Regions from separate parts of the Exiguobacterium sp. s59 genome, predicted to be linked through region 2. Evidence: predicted binding sites of a transcription regulator. Region 2 holds the regulator's gene; the other holds the start of a gene.
The links. The regulator LexA, encoded in region 2, represses DNA repair genes until DNA is damaged. The targets are predictions, from matches to a motif close to CGAACATATGTTCG.

Region 1: a site for LexA is predicted at 6,397-6,410, ahead of uvrB (excinuclease ABC subunit UvrB). Genes of this name have one in related genera too.

Annotation. Positions count from the first base shown of each region.
Region 1 covers NZ_JACSKG010000003.1:297,211-305,628, forward strand. The annotation lists gene KNO91_RS07435 (hypothetical protein) at 1-227, shown strand, start outside; gene KNO91_RS07440 (DUF4097 family beta strand repeat-containing protein) at 265-1,434, opposite strand; gene uvrA (excinuclease ABC subunit UvrA) at 1,500-4,373, opposite strand; gene uvrB (excinuclease ABC subunit UvrB) at 4,374-6,344, opposite strand; gene KNO91_RS07455 (MIP/aquaporin family protein) at 6,796-7,503, shown strand; gene glpK (glycerol kinase GlpK) at 7,532-8,418, shown strand, end outside.
Region 2 covers NZ_JACSKG010000004.1:268,359-276,776, forward strand. The annotation lists gene KNO91_RS09530 (ABC transporter transmembrane domain-containing protein) at 1-1,412, opposite strand, end outside; gene KNO91_RS09535 (YneF family protein) at 1,537-1,770, opposite strand; gene tkt (transketolase) at 1,896-3,887, opposite strand; gene KNO91_RS09545 (DUF896 domain-containing protein) at 4,087-4,320, opposite strand; gene KNO91_RS09550 (YneB family resolvase-like protein) at 4,381-5,025, opposite strand; gene KNO91_RS09555 (hypothetical protein) at 5,097-5,333, opposite strand; gene lexA (transcriptional repressor LexA) at 5,537-6,157, shown strand; gene KNO91_RS09565 (metal-binding protein) at 6,157-6,597, shown strand; gene glnA (type I glutamate--ammonia ligase) at 6,737-8,077, opposite strand; gene KNO91_RS09575 (MerR family transcriptional regulator) at 8,125-8,418, opposite strand, start outside.

The DNA of each region.
Region 1 (8,418 bases), on a different contig from region 2:
TCTTGTTCATCTTGAATATCATCGGATTCTTCTTGTCGGGTGCGCTCATCTCGATGATTGTCGCCATCATCTTCTACTGGAATCGTTCGAAATCGATGCGTCTTCTCGGCATCATCTTGCTCATTGCCGGACCGGTCCTCTTCATCGTCTTCGCAGTCAGTGCATTCACGCTGTTTGATACACAGATGATGGATTGGCAACAGATGGAATATGAAATGAATCTTTAATCAAAAAAGTCCCGAAGGCTAAGCCTTCGGGATTTGCTTATTGTTGATGGAACGGATTGTTCAAATCAGCTGGGTCGACGGGATCGACCGGATCCGATGGCTCCGTCTGTTCTTCCTCAAGGAATGTCGACGGTGTGTATACCGATCCGTGTTCCAAGTCGATTGTACCGGTACGCGTACCCGCTTCGACTTCGATGCGAGGCGTTTGTCCACGACCGGACAAGAATTCAAGCCGACGCTGCGCGACGTCTTTTCGGTCACGGATGATTTCAAGTTCGTCGAGCAAGCAGTGGAGTCCACCGAAGTTCGTCTCAAGTTCACCTTCGACTTCGACACCATGCGGTAACACGAGTCGAACGTTTCCGGCGAGCGAGGCGAGTTCGAACTTGGCCGGACGAGCAGTCGCAAGCTCCGCGCGAATGTTTCCATTACCCGTCTTGAGGGATGCTTTGTCGTACTTCCCGCCGACGATGACGGCCCCATTTCCGGTACGGACATGGACGAGCTCTGCTTCGACACCTTCGACCTCGACTGTCCCGTTTCCGGTGTTAAGGAGGAGTTCCGATGCATGCACGTCATGTAAGACGACGCGACCGTTCGCCGTTTGAACCCGGACGTTCTCGACGTCAAGACCATCGGCACGAACTTCCCCGTTCAACGTCTGAATATGAAGATGGTTGAAATGGTGATGCGGGACGTACAGCTCCACATGGGCCCGGACGAGTTTATCACGCAATGAGACGACGAGACGGTCTCCGATGACGGAATGTTTGACCGCCGACTGCAACTGTTCGAGCGCTTTGTCCGCGTCTTGTTGGCGAAGCGGACGACCAGTCACGATGAGCTCACAATCTTCTGCATCTGACGAGACGATCGTCGCCGATGCGTTGAAGAGATCGAGTGAGATGTCGGTGCCCGTGAATGGGAATGATTTCGAATACGTCACTTCTGGCCCGAAATTCGAGCTGAAGGAGAAGTCGCTGTCACGAAGCTTCGTGACGAGCCCCTCTACCGCAGACGTCAGTTTCGTTGTGAGCGATTCGACCGAATAGGCATCGACCTTTTCCGTGTCTTGTCGCTCTTCTAACGCCTTGACTTGTTCTGGTTCAAGGCGTTCGAGACGCTCGAGTTGCGTCATCGCCTCCTCGATTGTCATCTTGCCTTCCTTCACTTGCTGGAGAATCAGTTCACGCATTTCTTGTTTCACGTTCGTTTTCCCCCTTCAATTTGGTTGCACGTCAATTACCTTCCCGTTTCTCACCATTTCTATACTTATTTCTTTTTTCCTGCTTTTGGTTTCACACGAGCCGCATCTCGTTCGAGTACCGGCTTCAAGTACTTGCCGGTATACGAGCCAGACACTTCCGCGACTTCTTCCGGCGTTCCCGTCGCGACGATGAGTCCGCCACCGTCTCCGCCCTCTGGTCCGAGGTCGATCAAATAATCGGCCGACTTGATAACGTCGAGGTTATGTTCGATGACGAGTACCGTATCCCCGTTCTCGACGAGGCGCTGCAACACTTTCAACAAGCGCGCGATGTCGTCGACGTGGAGACCTGTCGTCGGTTCATCCAAAATATAAATCGTCTTCCCGGTCGAGCGTTTATGGAGCTCCGAGGCGAGTTTCACACGCTGCGCTTCCCCACCCGAGAGTTCCGTCGCCGGCTGACCGAGTTTCATATAGCCAAGACCGACGTCATAGATCGTCTGGATCTTCCGCTTGATTTTCGGAATTTTGTCAAAGAATTCGAGCCCTTCCTCAATTGTCATATCGAGGACATCGGCAATCGTCTTCCCTTTATATTTCACTTCGAGCGTCTCACGGTTATATCGTTTACCGTGACAGACCTCACACGGTACGTACACGTCCGGTAAGAAGTGCATCTCGATTTTGATGATCCCGTCCCCACGGCACGCTTCGCAGCGTCCGCCTTTGACGTTGAAACTGAAACGTCCTTTCTTATACCCTCGCATCTTCGCTTCGTTCGTCGAGGCAAAGACGTCGCGGATGTCGTCGAAGACGCCCGTATACGTCGCCGGGTTCGAACGCGGTGTACGTCCGATTGGGGATTGGTCGATATCGATGACTTTGTCGATATGCTCGAGACCTTCAATCTTCTTATGCTTCCCTGGTTTCGCTTTGGCACGGTTCATGTTGTGCGCGAGCGATTTATAGAGAATCTCGTTGATGAGTGTCGACTTCCCAGAACCCGATACGCCCGTCACGGCGACGAACATCCCGAGCGGAATCGAGACGTCGACATCTTTCAAGTTGTTCTCTTCCGCCTTGATGATTTTCAAGAAACGCTCGTCCGGCATCTTCCGTTCAACTGGGAGCGGAATGAACTTCTTCCCGGCGAGATATTGCCCCGTGAGCGAGTTCTTGTTTTTCATGAGTTGCTTCGGTGTCCCGGCGGCGATGACTTGTCCACCGTGCTCCCCGGCACCCGGTCCGATATCAATCAAATAGTCGGCTTCCATCATCGTGTCCTCATCATGCTCGACGACGATGAGCGTGTTGCCGATGTCCCGCATCTGTTTGAGCGTCGCGATCAAGCGGTCGTTATCTCGTTGATGAAGACCAATTGATGGTTCATCGAGGACGTACAAGACACCTGTGAGGCGTGAACCGATTTGCGTCGCGAGGCGAATTCGCTGCGCTTCCCCACCTGAGAGTGTTCCTGCAGCACGAGACAGCGTCAAATAGTCGAGACCGACGTTATTCAAGAAGCTGAGTCGTTCCCGAATCTCCTGCAAGATGAGACGGGCAATGGCGATATCCTTTTCACTGAGCTGTTCATTGAGCTCTTCGAAGAACGCGAGGGCGTTCACGACCGACTTCTCCGTCACTTGTCCGACGTGCTGTCCGGTGATCTTGACGGCGAGTGACTCTTCTTTCAAGCGATAGCCGTGACATGTCGGGCAGGCGTGGGTTGCCATATACATCTCCATCTGTTCACGGATATAGTCGGACGTCGTCTCGCGGTAGCGGCGTTCGATGTTACGGAGCACCCCTTCAAAGAAGATTGTGTTCGTCCGGACTTGACCGAAGTCGTTCTCGTAGCGGAACAGGAATGACTCTTCCGAAGAACCGTTCAAGACGAGCTCTTGGTCACGCTTCGACAGGCGCTCGAACGGCACGTCCATGTCGATGTTGAAATGCTGACACATCGCCGCTAACAGTTGCGGATAGTACTGGGAACTCGTCGGCTGCCATGCAGCGATTGCCCCTTCTTTTAACGTTTTCGATGGGTCTGGTATGACGAGTTCCGGGTCGACATCTAATTTCGTCCCGAGTCCGTCACATGTCGGGCAAGCCCCGAACGGTGAGTTGAAGGAGAACATGCGTGGCTCGAGCTCTCCGATCGAGAATCCACAAATCGGGCAGGCATGGTGTTCGCTGAAGAGAAGCTCAGTACCGTCCATCTTGTCGATGATGACACGTCCGTCGGCGAGACGTAATGCCGTCTCGAGAGAGTCGGCGAGGCGTCCTTCGACATCAGGTCGGACGACGAGACGGTCGACAACGACTTCGATGGAATGCTTTTTGTTTTTGTCGAGCTCGATTTCATCCGTCAGCTCGATCGTCTCTCCGTTCACACGGACACGGACGAACCCTTCTTTTTTCAACGAGTCGAACACTTTGACGTGCGTCCCTTTACGACCTGACACAATCGGTGCCAAAATCTGAAGTCGGGTTCGTTCCGGCAACTCCATCACTTGGTCGACCATCTGAGAGATGGTCTGACTCGAAATCTCGATTCCATGGTTCGGACAAACCGGTTTCCCGATACGTGCGAACAGGAGTCGGAGATAGTCATAAATCTCGGTCACCGTCCCGACCGTCGAACGTGGGTTTCGGCTCGTCGTCTTCTGGTCGATTGAGATGGCAGGACTTAATCCTTCAATCGTATCGACGTCCGGTTTATCCATCTGTCCGAGGAACTGACGGGCATACGCAGACAAACTCTCGACGTAGCGGCGCTGTCCTTCCGCATAAATCGTGTCGAACGCGAGCGACGATTTCCCGGAGCCGGACAAGCCCGTCAAGACGACGAGCTGGTCACGTGGGATATCAATATCGATATTTTTTAAGTTATTGACGCGTGCCCCTTTGATGACAATCGCATTTTTCTTTTCAGCCATTTAATTCCCTACCTTCAACTCCAAGATTAAGTCACGCAATTCGGCCGCTCGTTCGAACTGAAGATCGCGCGCCGCTTGCTTCATTTCTTCTTCTAATTTGGCAATCGCTGCCTCGCGTTCGGCCGGTTTCATCGTACTGAGTGATTCGAGCGCCTCTTCCTCGGCCTCGACCGTCGCTCGGATGACGCCACGAACGTCTTTACGAATTGTCTGTGGCGTGATGCCATGTTCTTCATTATAAGCTTGTTGAATCGTACGACGACGATCCGTCTCTTCGATGGCTCTTGCCATCGAGTCGGTCATCTTGTCCGCGAACAGGATGACGTGTCCGTTCGCATTACGGGCCGCCCGCCCAATCGTCTGAATGAGCGAACGGTCAGAACGAAGGAACCCTTCCTTATCGGCATCAAGAATCGTCACGAGACTGACTTCAGGAATGTCGAGTCCTTCCCGCAACAAGTTGATTCCAACGAGCACGTCGTATTTCCCGAGACGAAGATCTCGGATGATTTCAATCCGTTCGAGCGTCTTGATCTCGGAGTGCATATAGTTGACCTTGATTCCCGCTTCACGCAAGTAGTCGGACAAGTCCTCTGCCATCTTCTTCGTGAGCGTCGTCACGAGGACACGCTCGTCTCGCTTGATGCGTTCGCGAATCTGGTCCATCAAATAATCGATCTGACCTTTAATCGGATGAATCTCGATCGTCGGGTCGAGCAGTCCCGTCGGACGAATGATCTGCTCGATCATGTGCGGTGTATGTTCGAGCTCATACGGACCTGGTGTCGCCGAGATGAAGATCGCTTGTGAGACTTTCTTCTCGAACTCATCGAACTTGAGCGGACGGTTGTCTTTCGCAGACGGGAGACGGAACCCGTGGTCGACGAGCACTTGTTTCCGCGCCTGGTCTCCGTTATACATCCCGCGTACTTGCGGCAGCGTCACGTGCGACTCATCGGCAACGAGCAGGAAGTCTTCTGGGAAGTAATCGATCAATGTATATGGGGTCGAGCCTTCTGGCATTAAGTTCAAGTGTCGCGAATAGTTCTCGATGCCTGAACAATACCCCATTTCACGCATCATCTCCAAATCGTAATGCGTTCGCTGTTCGAGACGTTGCGCTTCAAGCAGCTTCCCTTCCTCACGGAACTTTTCGAGTTGCTCTTCGAGTTCCGCTTCGATATTAACGATTGCCTTTTGAAGTTTTTCATCGCGTGTGACGAAGTGGGATGCCGGGAAGATGGCGACGTGATCTCGGTCTGCGATGATTTCTCCCGTCAACGGGTCCATTTCACGGATTCGATCGATCTCATCACCGAAAAATTCGATTCGCATACAGTGTTCGTCACGCGAAGCCGGGAAGATCTCGACGACGTCCCCACGGACACGGAACCGTCCGCGCTGGAAATCGATATCGTTTCGTTCATATTGAATGTCGATGAGTTTACGAAGCATCTCGTCACGCCCCATCTCTTTTCCGACCCGAAGGCTGAGGACGAGACTGCGGTATTCTTCTGGGTTACCGAGACCATATATACAAGAGACCGATGCGACGATGATGACGTCATCCCGCTCAAAGAGAGCCGACGTCGCCGAGTGACGCAGCTTATCGATTTCATCGTTAATGGAAGCATCCTTCTCGATGAACGTATCGGTCGAAGGAACGTACGCTTCCGGCTGATAATAGTCGTAATAACTGACAAAGTATTCGACCGCGTTGTTCGGGAAGAATTCTTTGAACTCGGAATAGAGTTGACCCGCGAGCGTCTTGTTGTGGGCAAGGACGAGTGTCGGTTTCTTCACTTCTTGAATGACGTTCGAGACAGTAAACGTCTTCCCTGTTCCAGTCGCCCCGAGGAGCGTCTGATAACGGTCTCCCCGATTCACGCCTTCGACAAGCTGCCGAATCGCTTCAGGCTGGTCACCTCCTGGTTGAAATTCAGAATGTAATGCAAACGGGATCGATTCCATAAGATACTCCTCACCTTCTCATTTCATAAGTGTCTTTATTATATCATAGACACGAACAAATATTCGCTTATTAGCTTGTAGATGGATATATTCCATTTCTCTTTCATATCATCTTTTCTTTTTCCGTTACCGTCTCAAAAGAAACATCCAATCTCACGCCAATCATCATCTGAGAGTTTAATCGTAATCGCTTTTGTGACATAGGACACGAAAAGTCGAATCCTGGACCTTGTTCCTATTCGATTAAAATTCCCACGATTTTAAAAACGGAAGCCAAATTGGTGTATATTTCGCTCCCTGTCTGCTCCTTTATGTGAAGTTTACAGGTGTAAATGTGAACATTTGTAGGAAAAAAGTAGGATTTTTGAAAAACACTGTTTTAAAACGCTTACATTTTGGGCATATAATGAAGTGGTAAGTCAAATTGCATAGGGAGAAAGGGGAGTATCACATGTCAGCATTTGTAAGTGAAATTATCGGTACGATGCTATTGATTCTGCTCGGTAACGGTGTCGTCGCCGGCGTCGTCCTCCGCCATTCCAAAGCGGAAAACTCTGGCTGGATTGTTATCACAATGGGTTGGGGTCTCGCGGTTATGGTCGGGGTCTACGCAGCCGGTATTTACGGAGGCGCACACATCAACCCTGCCGTCACGATTGGTCTCGCGACAGCAGGAGAATTCCCATGGGCCGATGTCCCACTCTACATCCTTGCTCAGTTTATCGGAGCGTTCATCGGGGCATGTTTGGTGTATGTCCACTACAAGCCGCACTACGATGCGACGGACGATCCAGGTTTGAAACTCGCAACGTTCTCAACTGCACCAGGTATTCGCAACACACCATCTAACTTGATCGGTGAGATTATCGGAACATTCGTCCTTTTGTTTGCGTTGTTGTCATTCGGGGCAAACACATTCGCAGATGGACTCAACCCGCTCATCGTCGGTTTCTTGATTGTCTCAATCGGTCTCTCACTAGGTGGTACGACGGGATATGCGATCAACCCAGCGCGTGACCTTGGGCCACGTATCGCCCACGCTGTCCTTCCGATTAAAGGAAAAGGTTCATCTGACTGGGGCTATTCATGGATTCCAGTCGTTGGTCCGATTATTGGTGCTGTCATTGCCGCTCTCGTATATGGCATTCTCGTCCCTTAACACATAATTTTGAAGGAGGAAATCACATATGGCGAAAGAAAAACGTTATATTCTAGCATTGGACCAAGGAACGACAAGTTCACGGGCAATCATTTTTGATCATGATGGAAAAATTGTCACAGTCGCACAACGCGAATTCAAACAATATTTCCCAAAACCAGGCTGGGTCGAGCATAACGCCAATGAAATTTGGGGTTCTGTCCTCGCGGTCATGGCGGAAGCGTTCGGTTCGGCGGATATCGATCCGAATGAAATCGCTGGAATCGGGATCACGAACCAACGTGAGACAGCAGTCGTTTGGGAGAAAGAAACAGGACGCCCTGTTTACAACGCGGTCGTTTGGCAATCACGTCAAACTGCTGATATCTGTGAAGAACTAAAAGCAGCAGGTCACTCGGATATGGTCCGTGACAAAACAGGTCTCCTCATCGATGCCTACTTCTCAGGTACGAAAGTGAAATGGATTTTGGATAACGTCGAAGGCGCTCGTGAGAAAGCCGAAAACGGTGAACTCCTCTTCGGAACAATCGATACATGGCTCATCTGGAAACTCTCAGGTGGTAAAGCCCACGTAACGGATTATTCGAACGCATCACGTACACTCATGTATAACATTTACGAACAGAAGTGGGATGACGAGTTACTCGAAATCTTGACGGTACCGAAATCAATGCTTCCTGAAGTCAAACCTTCGAGTGAAGTATATGCAAACACGATCCCATATCACTTCTTCGGATTCGAAGTACCAATCGCCGGCGCGGCTGGTGACCAACAGGCTGCCTTGTTCGGTCAAACATGCTTCGAAAAAGGTGAAGGAAAGAACACGTACGGTACAGGTTGCTTCATGCTCATGAACACGGGTGAAGAAGCCGTCAAATCGGATCACGGTCTTTTGACGACAATCGCATGGGGCTA
Region 2 (8,418 bases):
GTCACTCCACGTTCCCCAACGAGTGTCGCATACCCTTCCGGGAGACGGACGATATCTTCATGCACCTCAGCGACTTTGGCCGCCTCGATGATTTCCTCCATGCTCGCCTCAGGTCTTCCGAAAGCGATGTTGTTCGCAATCGAATCCGAGAATAAGAAATGGTCTTGTGGCACGACCGCAATTTTGTCCATTAACAGTGATTTTTTCACTTGGCGGATATTGATGCCTCCGATTTTAATCTTTCCATCTTTTACGTCATACTCACGGGTCAACAGACGGACAATCGTCGTCTTACCTGAACCTGTCCTTCCAACAATCCCGATTGTCTTCCCACGCTCAATCCGAAAATGGACATCATGGAGTACAACGGTATCGTCATACGTAAAGTTTCGCACATCGACTTCCACCTCTGAGTGTGCAAGTGTCGTCGCGGCCATCCGGTCATCTTGAATCTCTGGTTTGACGGCGAGCATTCGTTCAATCCGGTCGTACGACGCCCGTCCACGCTCGACAATGTTGAAGAGCCATCCAAAAGCTAACATCGGCCATGTCAATAGTGCCAAATAGGCAGTGAAGCTTACAATTTGTCCGATTGTCAATTCACCTTGTTCAATCAAGACCGCCCCATAGCCAACTGAGAGGATATACGACAAACCGACAATACCAAAGATAGTTGGATCATACAGGGCATCAATTTTGGCAACCCGTACGTTTTTTGCCATGACCTCACTCGATAAGTTCTCGAACGAGTCTACGTCTCGTTCGACTTCCCCGGTCGACTTCAAGACACGAACCCCACTCACACTTTCCTGTACTTTGTCATTCAATTCTGAAAATGCCGCTTGGGCGACCCCAAATCGGCTATGTAACATCTTCCCATATCGCGTTGTCAGAGCGACCATGATCGGGAGTGGGAGCAAAGCGACGAGCGTGAGCTTCCAACTGATTGTTGTAATCATCGTGATGATGACGAACGTTCCAAGTGTCACGCTATCGACAAGTGTTAAAATCCCTGCCCCTGCCGTCATGGATACGGCTTGTACATCATTTGTTGCGTGAGCCATCAGGTCGCCGACACGTGACTTTTTGTAAAATCGTTGATCAAGATCTGTAAAGTGCCGATACAGTTGGCTTCGAAGCATTCTCCCTAGTCGAATTGAAGCGCCGAAGATAAAATAGCGCCAAAAGAAGCGGGCAACATAATTTCCGATTCCGACGGCAGCCAGACCGCCTAGTAACATCCAAAGCGTGTTCGACGAAAGTGAACCACGGTTGATCTCATCTACGATCCGACCGATGATGCGCGGTGGAATTAATTCTAATCCCGCCACGAATACGAGTAAGACGATGCCAAGTGCATACGTCCTCCACTCGAGACGTAAAAACCAAGATAATTGTTTAAATACACGAATGTGAAACGCCCCCTTTGTCTTTACATGAAGATTATTCATTAATCGTAGCGAAAGTTTGTTCGATTGTCTAACAAAAAGAGGAAGCAAAAAAGCACTTCGGAGACCGAAGTGCTTTCATGACTGATTATGATTTCTTTTCGTTTTTCATCTGCACGTTCATGGCGCGCATCACTTGGTTGACTTTCTTCTGTGATGGCTTTTGACCCATTTGCATCATCAACGTACGAATCATATCTTCATTGATTGGCGGGTTCTGTTCAAGGTAGTTCATCATGTATTTACGCGCAATGAAGAATCCGATCGCGATACCCCCGATGAGTGCTGCCACGACAAGAAGAATCCAGAATAATGTACTCAAGGCTTTACCTCCTCTACCATATGAAACATCGTTTTTTACTATACACTAAATTGAACAACTTCGCTAGTCGTGCAGAAAAAAAGTGACGGCCAAATGAGCGGCCGCCACAACATTCTAGCATTCGATTAAAGTGATTTCACTGCATTGACGACGTTGTCGACTGACATCCCGTATTCTTTCATAAGAAGGTCTCCAGGTGCAGATGCCCCGAACTTGTCGATTCCGAGTACTTTTCCACCGAATCCTACATATTTGTACCATCCAAGTGTCGCACCCGCTTCAAGTGATACACGCTTCGTGATTGAAGATGGAAGGACAGATTCTTTATATTCAGCAGATTGAGCTTCAAAGAGTTCCCATGATGGCATTGAAACAACTGCCGCATTCACACCTTCTGACGCGAGCTGTTCACGCGCTTCGACGAGGACGTGTACTTCCGAACCTGTTCCGAGTAAGAGGACGTCTGCATCTTTCGATTCTCCTGCAACGACATATGCTCCTTTTCCTGCCGTTTCAATCGATGTGCCTTCAAGCTCAGGCAACGCTTGACGAGTCAAGACAAGAAGTGACGGTGTCGTTTTCGATGTCACAGCTTGTTTCCAAGCAGCAATCGTTTCTTTACCGTCTGCCGGGCGAAGAACAGAGAGGTTTGGCATCGCACGGAAGCTCATCAAGTGTTCAACCGGCTCGTGTGTCGGACCATCTTCACCGACTGCGATTGAGTCGTGCGTCAAGATGAACGTCGATGGGAGTCCCATGAGTGCAGCAAGACGGACTGCCGGGCGAAGGTAATCCGAGAAGACGAAGAATGTCGCACCGTAAGGAAGTACGCCACCGTGAAGTGCCATTCCGTTTACAGCTGCCGCCATTGCGAACTCACGAACACCGAACCAGATGTTACGTCCAGCTGGATCTTCATCGAAGTCCACTGCACCCTTAATCATCGAGTTGTTTGAACCGGCAAGGTCAGCCGATCCACCGAAGAGTGTCGGTACTGCTTTTGCGATTGCGTTCAACACTTCACCGCTCGTTTGACGTGTTGCTTTTTTCGAACCGATTTCGAATGTCGGCAACTCACTGTCCCAACCTTCAGGAAGTTCGTTGTTCATCGCACGCTCGAACTGTGCACCGAGTTCTGGGTGTGCCGATTTATATGCTTCTACGAGTTCGTTCCAGTCTGACTCGTATTTTGCGCCAGGCTCGACAACTTTCTCGTTGAACAAGTCGTATACTTCGTTCGGCACGTAGAACGATTCGCCTTCCCATTTATAGAACTGTTTCGTCAATTCGATTTCAGCGTCTCCGAGTGGTGCACCGTGTGAGGCTGATTTCCCTGACTTGTTCGGTGAACCGAATCCGATGACCGTTTTCACTTCAATCAATGTTGGTTTTGACGTCTCAGCTTTCGCTGCGTCGATTGCTTTTGCGATTGAATCGATATCTGTTCCGTCTTCAACACGAATGACTTGCCATCCGTATGCGTTGAAACGGTCTTCTACGCTTTCAGAGAACGACTTGTGAAGATCGCCATCGAGCGAGATATCATTTGAATCGTAAAGCACGACAAGTTTACCGAGCTTCAAGTGACCAGCGAGTGATGCTGCTTCCGCTGAAACACCTTCCATCAAATCTCCATCTCCGCAAATCCCGAACGTGTAGTGGTCAACGACGTTGAACTCGTCGCGGTTGTAAGTCGCTTCTAAATGCTTCTCTGCCATGGCCATCCCGACAGCCATCGCAATCCCTTGTCCAAGCGGTCCCGTCGTCGCATCTACACCAGCCGTATGACGGTACTCTGGGTGACCAGGAGTCTTCGAGTCCATTTGACGGAATGATTTAAGGTCGTCCATCGACAAATCATATCCAGACAAGTGAAGGAGCGAATACAAGAGCATCGATCCGTGGCCTGCCGAAAGTACGAAACGGTCACGGTTGAACCAGTTCGGGTTTTTCGGGTTATGACGCATTTTGTCTGTCCAAAGTGTAAACGCCATAGGTGCAGCACCCATCGGCATCCCTGGGTGACCAGAGTTCGCTTTTTGGACCGCATCAATTGAGAGCGTCCGGATCGAGTTAATCGCTAATAATTCTTTAGTAGTTGTTTCCACTAATTTCATCCTCTCTGTGTTAAGAAGGTTTTCTACCCGTCATATTTTATCACACTCATTCGTGTGTCACAACTAATTAATTAGTATAACACATTCATTGAAATCGTTTCCTTCAATTGCATGAAATGAACCGAAATCCGTTCGTCTGATGAGCGTTCGTGTATAACAAAAATGCACATCCTATACGAAATAGGATGTGCATTCAGCATCACTCGCCACGATAGCGTTTTTGATCTTCTTTCAATTTCTCAGGCGTGACGTCGTTGCCATCTGGATCCACGACTTTCATGCCCATCATTTGCGACTTGAACGATTGACGGAACGCCTTCAAATATTCTTGGCGTAGGTTTTGTTGCTCGTTCATTTCATCTTGAGACAGTCCTTCTGTCTTCGCTTTGTTGGCGAGGAAATTGATTCGCTCCAATTGTCCTGGTGCTAACATCTGACTCGCCCCCTCTCTAGTGAATTTGTTCTTATACTTTACAAAATCAGAGAGGAAGAATCAAGTTTCAGCAACTGACTGGTGCTCGAGATACCGTCGATTCACGGTCGCTTTCGACACTTCATACCCGAATCCACGGAGCGTTGCCGCAATCTCGGCAAACGTCAACCCACGTTCGCGCAGTTGAATGATCTCTTCAATTGGTACTTCGATTCGATGTCGCCCACCTTGATCGTTGTTCTGAATGTTCCGTTGCGGATTGAATCCGTTGGCAACGGCACGACGCATCCCACGAGAAATTTTAGCGTTGTGAATTTTCCGCTGATATTCTTCAACGACACTGACAATCTCCAACACCATCTTCTCGGCATCGGAAACGACGTAGTCCGATGTCGATTGCATCGTCAACAACCGAACGTCGTGTTTCATTAATGTGTGCAAGATGGCAATCTTGGCATTTCCTCGCCCCAAGCGACTGTCGTCCGTGACAAGCACGGCGTCCAAATCAGACGTCGACACGTGGTCAAGTAAATCAAGCAAGCCCTTTCGATTCACCTCGTACCCACTTTCTTGTTCCGTGATGATATCTATGACTTCTGCCCCTAGTTGCGAAGCCAGTTGCTGTAATTCATCGACTTGCCGACTGAGTGATGTCTCTTGGGTGGACTTGTTCGTCGATACCCGACAATAGATGACGACTCGCATCGCATCACTCCCTTTCATCGCATTCATTCCTTACGATACACAGTTCGAGAACGGTACGCAATGATGAACGATCACTCAGCGGCATACCATTTTGTTTTACGTTCGTTATGCTCTTCTCGCTCCGCCATGATCTGTGCTTCGAGTGATTCTGCCTGGACATACGCGACCTCTTCTTCAATCGTGCGTTCCGATGTGACGACTGGTTCAACCGCTGCCGGTTCCCCCCGCATCTCTCCTGCCAAATAAAAAGCGAACATCCCGACCAAGAGCATTCCGACTAAAATGATTCCGTTGAGTGTATCTTTCATAATTGCATTGCCTCCTGTATAAGAATATATGTTCGTTAGAACGTTTGTTCGTTTATCTGTTCTCATCATAAAACAAGAACCCGTGTTCGGTCAACAGAAAATAACGAACGAATGTTTGTACGCTCATGTGTTCTTGTGTTACACTAGACACATAAAGAATAGGATGCGTTTGCAGGTTATTCGATTACATCGAGGTGAACATAATGAAAAAAATGTCAGCGCGACAACAACAGATTCTTGATTTCATCAAAGATGAAGTTCGAGCAAAGGGATATCCACCTTCTGTTCGTGAAATTGGAGAAGCCGTCGGCCTTGCTTCTAGTTCGACCGTACACGGTCACCTAGATCGTCTAGAAAAACGCGGGTTGATTCGTCGGGACAAGACGAAGCCTCGCGCGATTGAGATTTTGACTGAAGATATGCCGGCAATGGAAGAACAAGAGTCCGTCATGTACGTACCGGTTATCGGGAAAGTTACCGCCGGGACACCGATTACCGCCATCGAGAACGTGGAAGAACACTTCCCGCTCCCGGCACATATCGTTGGTTCAGATAATGTATACATGTTGTCGGTTTCTGGGGATTCGATGATTAACGCTGGGATTTTGGACGGAGACCGCGTGCTCGTCCGCCAGCAGAGCACGGCCGACAATGGAGAGATTGTCGTCGCTATGACCGATGAGGGTGAGGCGACGGTGAAACGAATCTATAAAGAAGCTTCAAAAGTTCGTCTCCAACCGGAAAATGATGAGTTAGAAGCGATGTATTTTGACAATGTTTCGATTTTAGGGAAGGTTATCGGTGTATACCGGACGATTCACTAATGGCTAGTGGCAAGACACATACTCGAACGAATCTCGTGGCAACCGGAGCACTTGCGGTTGCCACGCCTTTTCTTGAAATCGATGTTCCGTTCGCATTGATCATCGGTGCGATTATCGGCACACTCTGGCTCTCCCCGGATCTCGATCTAAAATCAGATGCCTATTATCGATGGGGTCCACTTAAATTGATATGGCTACCTTATGTGAAGCTCATGCCGCACCGCTCGCTCTTCTCGCATTTACCTGGTTTGAGTGATGTGATTCGGATTGCGTACATCGGCTTTCCGCTCATCCTGCTATTACCTTTTACGGCATATGAGGCGGAGATTCGGTCATGGGTGGACGTTCACGGCATGCCGTTCTTTCTAGGACTCGTATTCGCGACGACATTGCATACGGCACTCGACTATACATCGACATTTATAAAAAAAGCATTTTGACCGACGAAAGGACCACCTTCCGACTGATCACGGAAGGTGGTCCTTTATATATATCTGCTTCATCTGAAGCACAACAAAAAGAGCAATGAACGATCCTTCTGAAGAAGGACATCCATTGCTCTTTTGCATACTTCTATTATTAGTAGAGCGTCATGTACTGATCGCGCTCCCACTCCGTTACTTGCATACGGAACATATCCCACTCGATTTCTTTCAATTCGAGGAAATGTTCGCCGATGTGCTCACCGAGTGATTCCATCACGACTTTATCCGCACGAAGGACTTCGAGTGCATCAAAGAGTGTTGCTGGGAGATCGTCGATTCCGTTCGCTACACGCTCTGGCTTGTCCATCACGTAGATGTTGCTGTCGATTGGTTTTGGTGCGTTCAAATCTTTTTCGATTCCGTCAAGACCTGAAGCCAAGAGGGCAGCAAGTGCAAGGTACGGGTTAGCCGCTGGGTCAACCGAACGTACTTCGATACGAGTCGAGAGACCACGTGCTGCTGGAACACGTACGAGCGGTGAACGGTTACGTGCGCTCCATGCAACGTAGCAAGGTGCTTCGTAGCCTGGTACGAGACGCTTGTAAGAGTTCACAGTCGGGTTACATACTGCCGTGAACGCACGAGCGTGCTCCAAAATACCAGCTGTGAATGCGCGAGCTGTGTCTGAAAGTTCCATGTCGCCATTTGGATCGTAGAAGACGTTCGTGTCGCCTTTGAAGAGTGACATGTTCGCGTGCATTCCTGAACCGTTTACACCAAAGAGTGGCTTCGGCATGAATGTCGCGTGAAGACCATACTTCGCAGCAATCGTCTTAACGACGAGCTTGAACGTTTGGATGTTATCTGCCGTTGTGACAGCATCCGCGTATTTGAAGTCGATTTCATGTTGCCCTGGTGCAACTTCGTGGTGTGATGCTTCGATTTCAAAGCCCATGTTTTCAAGTTCGATGACGATTTCTTTACGGCAGTTCTCACCGAGGTCAACTGGTGCCAAGTCGAAGTATCCACCTTGGTCATTGAGCTCAAGTGTCGGACGGCCTGATGCGTCTTTCTTGAACAAGAAGAACTCTGGCTCTGGTCCAACGTTGAACGCTGAGAAGCCAAGTTTTTGCATTTTCTCAAGGTTACGCTTGAGTGTACCGCGTGGGTCACCGCTGAACGGTGTACCGTCTGGGTTATAAATATCACAAATTAAGCGAGCGACTTTTCCGCTGCCATCTGTCCACGGGAAGACAACCCATGTGTTGAGGTCTGGATATAAGTACATGTCTGATTCCTCGATGCGGACGAATCCTTCGATTGACGATCCGTCAAACATCATCTTGTTATCAAGTGCTTTGTCCAATTGGCTAATCGGTACCTCGACGTTTTTAATTGTTCCGAGGATGTCCGTGAATTGAAGACGAATAAAGCGTACGTCTTCCTCTTGTGCGATGCGTTTAATGTCTTCTTTTGTGAACGTTTTTCTGGCCATGGTAAAATGTCCCCTCTCACATTGTGTAATGGTTGATGTGTGCGTCGTTATCGATAAAAACGCGAAAGCTCACCTTGAATGAGCGACGTCTTATTGAAACGGCCGGCTTCTTGAAGCTGTGTTTTCAATAAATGATGTAACTCTTTTTCCGAAACCTTTGGTGCTTCATTGACCGGTGCGGTCGGAGCAGTTGTTTCCGCTTCCTTCTCACCTTCTTGCTCTAACATGTGGCGAATTGCCGCCAAATTAAAGCCTTGGTCAATGTAATCCTTGATTGCGAGTAGACGTTCGACATCATTAAAGGAATAAAGCCGTCGTTTCGATTCCGTCCGACTAGGCGA